2 regions of the Pseudomonas sp. P129 genome follow, and region 1 is predicted to be linked to the other one. Evidence: predicted binding sites of a transcription regulator. Region 1 holds the regulator's gene; the other holds the start of a gene.

What was found. The regulator FliA, encoded in region 1, starts transcription of late flagellar genes. The targets are predictions, from matches to a motif close to CTAAAGTTTNNNNNNNNNNNGCCGNTAA.
Region 2: KBY02_RS23035 (methyl-accepting chemotaxis protein) is a predicted target of FliA. The motif match lies at 1,187-1,214, and genes of this name have one in related genera.

Annotation. Positions count from the first base shown of each region.
Region 1 is NZ_JAGPYS010000017.1:58,532-61,942, reverse strand. Features, by position in the region: gene flhF (flagellar biosynthesis protein FlhF) at 1-347, shown strand, start outside; gene fleN (flagellar synthesis regulator FleN) at 463-1,296, shown strand; gene fliA (RNA polymerase sigma factor FliA) at 1,293-2,033, shown strand; gene KBY02_RS24735 (chemotaxis response regulator CheY) at 2,290-2,664, shown strand; gene KBY02_RS24730 (protein phosphatase CheZ) at 2,684-3,411, shown strand, end outside.
Region 2 is NZ_JAGPYS010000013.1:139,235-142,645, forward strand. Features, by position in the region: gene KBY02_RS23025 (PAS domain-containing protein) at 1-223, shown strand, start outside; gene KBY02_RS23030 (TetR/AcrR family transcriptional regulator) at 329-937, shown strand; gene KBY02_RS23035 (methyl-accepting chemotaxis protein) at 1,292-2,923, shown strand; gene KBY02_RS23040 (aldo/keto reductase) at 3,029-3,411, shown strand, end outside.

The DNA.
Region 1 (3,411 bases):
GTGGCATCAAGTCGCGCAACTATCTGGTACTGGCAACCACCAGCCAGAAGCAGGTGCTGACAGCCGCGTATCACAGTTACAAACGTTGTGGCTTGGCCGGATGCATTCTGACCAAGCTTGATGAAACAGCCAGCCTCGGTGAAGTCCTGAGCCTGGCGATCAGTCACGAATTACCTGTGGCCTACCTCACGGACGGACCACGCATTCCTGATGACCTGCATACCCCGCGTCGTCATCAACTGGTAAGCCGCGCGGTGAGTGTGCAAATGCAGGATGAGCCTAGTGAAGAAGCAATGGCTGATATGTTTGCTGACCTCTATCACACCCCTGGCAAGAGAGTGGGTTAAGTGATGGATATTATTGGAATGTCCCTGCGTCAACGGTCTGCCATGCGGTGTTCATTTGCGCACGTGCAGCCCTCGATGTGGTTTCGGTCTACGCAAGACAAGGTAAAGAAATAACATGGGCAGCATGCATCCCGTACAGGTTATCGCGGTGACCGGTGGCAAAGGTGGCGTCGGTAAGACTAACGTGTCAGTGAACCTTTCACTGGCCCTCGCCGAGCTCGGCCGTCGCGTCATGCTGCTGGACGCCGATCTGGGTCTGGCCAATGTCGACGTGCTGCTTGGGTTGACGCCCAAGCGCACGCTTGCCGATGTCATCGAGGGGCGTTGTGAGTTGCGCGACGTGCTGTTGCAGGGGCCGGGCGGGGTTCGGATCGTACCCGCTGCGTCCGGCACCCAGAGCATGGTGCATCTGTCGCCCGCTCAGCATGCCGGCCTGATCCAGGCGTTCAGCGAGATTGGCGACAACCTCGATGTGCTGGTGATCGACACAGCCGCCGGTATCGGCGAGTCGGTGGTCAGCTTCGTGCGCGCCGCTCAGGAAGTGCTGCTGGTGGTGTGCGACGAGCCCACGTCGATCACCGATGCCTACGCCCTGATCAAACTGCTCAACCGCGATTACGGCATGAACCGCTTCCGGGTGCTGGCCAACATGGCACAGAGCCCGCAGGAAGGGCGCAACCTGTTCGCCAAACTGACCAAAGTGACGGATCGTTTTCTCGATGTTGCGCTGCAGTATGTAGGCGCCGTGCCGTACGACGAATGCGTACGCAAGGCTGTACAGAAACAGCGCGCCGTTTACGAAGCATTCCCGCGTTCCAAATGTGCACTGGCCTTCAAGGCCATTGCCCAGAAGGTTGATACCTGGCCGTTGCCAGCCAACCCGCGGGGTCATCTCGAGTTCTTCGTTGAGCGACTCGTTCACCAGACCAGTGCAGGGCCTGTGCAATGACTGCGAGCGGCTACCAGATGTACAGCAAGACTTCCCGTAATTCACAATACGAGTTGATCGAGCGCTATGCGCCCTTGGTCAAGCGTATCGCTTATCATCTGCTGGCGCGCTTGCCGGCCAGCGTGCAGGTCGAGGATCTGATCCAGGCCGGCATGATCGGCCTGCTTGAAGTCTCCACCAAGTATGATTCCACCAAGGGTGCGAGTTTCGAGACCTATGCCGGCATCCGCATCCGTGGTGCGATGCTCGATGAAGTGCGCAAGGGGGACTGGGCGCCACGCTCGGTACACCGCAATACGCGCATGGTGAGTGACGCAATTCGGGCAATTGAAGCTAAAACCGGCCGTGACGCTAAAGATCACGAGGTTGCGGCCGAACTCCAGTTAAGTCTCGATGATTACTACGGGATTTTGAACGATACCTTGGGCAGCCGCCTCTTCAGTTTCGACGACCTGCTGCAGGACGGCGATCATGAAGGGCTGCACGAGGATGGCGCAAGCGGTTCGCTTGAGCCGTCGCGCGACCTGGAAGACGAGCGCTTCCAGGCTGCGTTGGCCGATGCAATTGCCAATCTGCCAGAGCGTGAGCGTCTGGTGTTGGCGCTGTACTACGACGAAGAGCTGAACCTCAAGGAAATCGGAGAGGTTCTGGGGGTCAGCGAATCTCGGGTCAGTCAGTTACACAGCCAGTGCGCAGCTCGTTTGCGAGGGCGTTTGGGGGAGTGGCGAGCGCGTTGACAGGCAATGTGCGGTCTATGGCCGCGCGTTGACTGCAAGCCGGCTGTGCAGAGCGTTACGTGGTAACAGGATGGACCCGTCAGAAGCCTGTCAGGCATTGCCTTGATGGGCTTGTTTCTCAGGTCTTTGCCTGTTGTTGTGCCAAGCCCGTCGTCGTTTCGTACAGCCGGGGGTGTGCTGTGCCAGTATTGAGTGAACAGCGTGTTCAGGTGCTGAACGCGTTAAAGACTGCTTGGAGGTCGAATTGGACAAGAACATGAAAATCCTCATCGTTGATGACTTCTCAACGATGCGGCGGATCATCAAGAACCTTTTGCGTGATCTGGGGTTTACCAACACATCGGAAGCGGATGATGGTCTGACCGCATTGCCGATGCTGCAGAGCGGTGCCTTTGACTTTCTGGTGACGGACTGGAACATGCCTGGCATGTCCGGTATCGATCTGCTGCGCGAAGTCCGCAAGGACGAACGCCTCAAGAGCCTTCCCGTGCTGATGGTCACTGCCGAAGCCAAGCGTGAGCAGATCATTGAAGCTGCCCAGGCTGGGGTGAACGGTTATGTAGTCAAGCCATTCACTGCCCAAGCCCTGAAAGACAAGATCGACAAGATCTTTGAACGCGTCAATAGCTGATGCAAGCCGCGAGGGCGCTATGGATAACAATGATTCGATGGCCGACTTTGAGTCGACCTTAAAAAGACACGCGCAGGAACTTGTCACCAGCCTTGAAAAGGGTCGTTTTGGTGACGCTGTGCAACTGATCCACGAACTCAATCAGACACGCGACCGCGGCCTTTATCAGGAAGTGGGCAAGCTGACTCGTGAGCTGCACAGTGCAATCGTAAACTTTCACATTGATCCGCACATGCCTCAAGCCGAGGAAGTGTCGCAGATCACGGATGCTACCGAACGCCTGTCGTATGTGGTGAGGCTGACCGAGAATGCGGCCAACCGCACCATGGACCTGGTGGAGGAGAGTACGCCGGTCATGAACGGCCTGAGTTCCGACGCCAAGGCGTTGAGCGACGACTGGGGACGTTTCATGCGCCGCGAAATCGGTGCCGAAGAGTTCCGCGAGCTGGCCAAGCGGGTCGATGGTTTTCTGACGCGTACCGAGAAGGAAACCCATCAGGTTTCCGCACATCTGAATGACATTCTGCTCGCCCAGGATTACCAGGACCTTACCGGTCAGGTCATCAAGCGTGTGACGCAACTGGTCACTGAAGTCGAGAGCAATCTGCTCAAACTGGTGCTCATGGCCAGTCATGTCGATCGCTTCGCAGGCATCGAACATGACGAACAATCCATCCTCGATGAAAAAGATCCTAAAAAACATCTCGCTCAGGGTGAAGGTCCGCAGATTCATGCCGATAAACGTGA
Region 2 (3,411 bases), on a different contig from region 1:
CCTGCTTATCACTGACGTGGGCTTGCCGGGCGGCATGAACGGACGACAAATGGCCGATGCCGGACGCGAGGTCCGCCCGCATCTGAAGACCCTGTTCATCACCGGCTACGCGGAAAACGCTGCCATCGGTGACGAACAGCTCGGTCCAGGAATGCGCGTACTGACCAAGCCGTTTGCGATTGAAGCGTTGGCAGCCAGAGTCCAGGAACTGATGGGTGCCTGAGTAAACGGCCCGGTGCAACCCTGCCCCGGGCCGTCAACATTGAGCGCTGCGCAAACCCGGTGCTAACATGCGCGACCGCCATGCAGGCAAGGGAACAACCGGGTCATGAGCAGTATCCGCGAGCGCAACAAAGAACTCATCCTGCGCGCTGCCAGCGAGGAATTCGCCGACAAGGGCTTCGCCGCCAGCAAGACCAGCGATATCGCGGCCAAAGCCGGTGTCCCCAAGCCCAACGTCTATTACTACTTCAAATCCAAGGAAAACCTCTATCGCGAGGTGCTGGAAAGCATCATCGAGCCCATTCTGCGTGCGTCGACGCCCTTCAACCCCGAAGGCGTGCCTGCCGAAGTCCTCAGCCGCTATATCCGTTCGAAAATCCAGATTTCCCGTGATCTGCCCTTCGCCTCGAAAGTGTTCGCCAGCGAGATCATGCATGGCGCCCCGCACCTGACAGCGCAGCAGATCGAACAGCTCAATGGCCAGGCACGGCACAACATCGAATGCATCCAGGCCTGGATCGACAGCGGACAGATCGCCCCGCTCGATCCTCATCACCTGATGTTCACCATCTGGGCCGCGACCCAGACCTACGCCGATTTCGACTGGCAGATCGCAACGGTCACCGGCAAGGCAAAACTGCAGGATGCCGATTACGAGGCGGCCACCCGGACCATCCTCAGGCTGGTGCTCAAAGGCTGCGAGCCGGACCGCTGAACCCACCCTGCCTTCCTGCAGACGCAAAAAACCCGCCGAAGCGGGTGGTTTTGCAACATGACCATTCCGACATCCTGTCAGTAGCCTCCTGGCAATGGTCGATCCTCCCTGATCACTGCGGCGTTCCTTCGCTGCAGCTGTTGAATTGGATCCTACATTCACTGAGGGTCAGTCGATAGAGCCAATCGCGTCTGTTGCTGTAAGCCTTTCGCCATACCCGTGTACGCCGCTAAAAAGTGTGACCGACCGCTCATGTTTGATCATGACGCGCCGAGATGCTTAAAAGGCCCTGAATCGCGCGCAGCGCGGGTCAGTGTCATCAGAAGAAAAAAAATAATGCATGGGATGCCGATCATGAGTATGCGCAGTTTGTCCATCAGCCGCCGTCTGTGGCTGATTCTTGTCGTTTCAGTACTGATGCTCTTCGTCCTTTCGGCGACGCTGCTCAGGCAACTGCATAATGACCTGTATCAGGCCAAGGCCGAGAAAACCATGCATGTGGTGCAGACGGCCAGCGGCATCCTCTCCTTCTATCAAGGGCTTGAAGCCGCCGGCGGCATGACCCGCGAGGCTGCGCAACAGCAAGCCTTGAAAGAGATAAAGAGCCTGCGTTACAGCCAGAGCGACTACTTCTGGATCAACGACCTGCGCCCGGTGATGATCATGCACCCCACCAACGCCAAGCTCGAAGGCCAGGATCTATCGACCATCAAGGACCCGGACGGCTTTGCGGTGTTCAATGAAATGGTCACGCTGGTCAAAGCCCAGGGTGCCGGGATGGTCAATTATCGCTGGCCCAAGCCCGGTGCCAGCGAGCCGGTGAAAAAGACCTCCTACGTGCAGCTGTTTCAACCATGGGGCTGGATTCTGGGGTCCGGCGTTTACGTGGATGACGTAGCGGCGGAGTTCAAGACCCAACTGTGGAACGCCGGGATGTTCATCGCCGGCATCGTGCTGATCATGGTGTTGCTGCTGGTCACGATCGTACGCAGCATTGTGCGCCCTCTCAGAGCGGCGGTCGGTGCGATGGCCAGCATTGCCAGTGGCGAGAGCGATCTGACCCGCACGCTGGAAACCCACGGCAAGGATGAAATAACCGAGCTGGGTACGCACTTCAATGCCTTTGTCGCCAAGCTGCGCAATGTCGTCGGACAGTTGCAGCACTCGGCCGTGGCGCTGGGCCAGGCCTCGACCGATCTGGGCAGCGACGCTGAACAGGCGCAGAGCCGCAGCGAGCAACAATCGCAACAGATGGACCTGGTTGCCACTGCGATCAACGAAGTGACCTACGGCGTGCAGGACGTGGCCAAGAACGCTGAACATGCCGCCAGCGAAATGCGCGATGCCGAGTCACAGGCACAGCAGGGTCAAATCAATATCGATAACAGCCTGCGCCAGATCGAACACCTCTCCAGCACCATCGGTCAGGCCGTGCAAGTGATGCAGAGCCTGGCCAGCGAGAGCACGCAGATCGGCAGCGTACTGGAAGTGATCAGTTCGATTGCCGAGCAGACCAACCTGCTGGCGCTGAACGCCGCCATCGAGGCAGCGCGTGCCGGCGAACAGGGCCGCGGCTTTGCCGTAGTGGCCGACGAAGTGCGTCTGCTGGCCCAGCGCACGCAGAAATCGACCGCAGAAATCCAGTCAATGATCGAACGCCTGCAAAAGCATTCCGATGCAGCGGTCAAGGTGATCGGTGACAGCAGCCGCTCTTCGCAGTTGACCATCGAGCAGGCCAATCAGGCCGGCCAGAGCCTGACCTCCATCAGTCAGGCGCTGCGCAACCTCAACAGCCTGAATGCATCGATCGCCAGCGCCACCCTGCAGCAGACGCACGTGGTGGATGACATCAACCAGAACGTCACCCAGGCCGCGCAACTGTCCCAGAGCACCGCACTGGCCGCCGAACAATCGACTTCGGCCAGTCTGCACCTGCGCGGGTTGAGCGAAGAGTTGAACACCTTGCTGAAGCAGTTCCGGGTTTAAATCTGCATTGTCATTGGGGTGTCACGGAACCTCGTGCGCCTCTTGTTGCCTGAGACCTGCTTATTCAACCGCTCATTAGCTGCTTATTTAATTGCAGGGGGTCACATGCGCACACTGGAACTGGCAGGCAGAACCGTACCAGTGCTGGGTCAGGGCACCTGGCACATGGGTGAAAAAGGGCATCAGCGCTCGGCAGAAATCGCCGGCCTGTGCCTCGGTATCGAACAGGGCCTGACCCTGATCGACACCGCCGAGATGTACGCCGATGGCGCTGCCGAGGAAATCGTCGGGCAAGCCATTGCCGGACAGCGGGACAAGGTATTCGTGGTCAGCAAGGTCTACCCGCACAACGCCAGCCGCGCCGGTATTCCAACCGCGTGCGAGGCCAGCCTGCGGCGCATGAACACCGACTACATCGATCTGTACTTGCTGCACTGGCCAGGCCAGTACCCGCTGACCGAGACGGTCGAGGCATTCGAGCGTCTGCG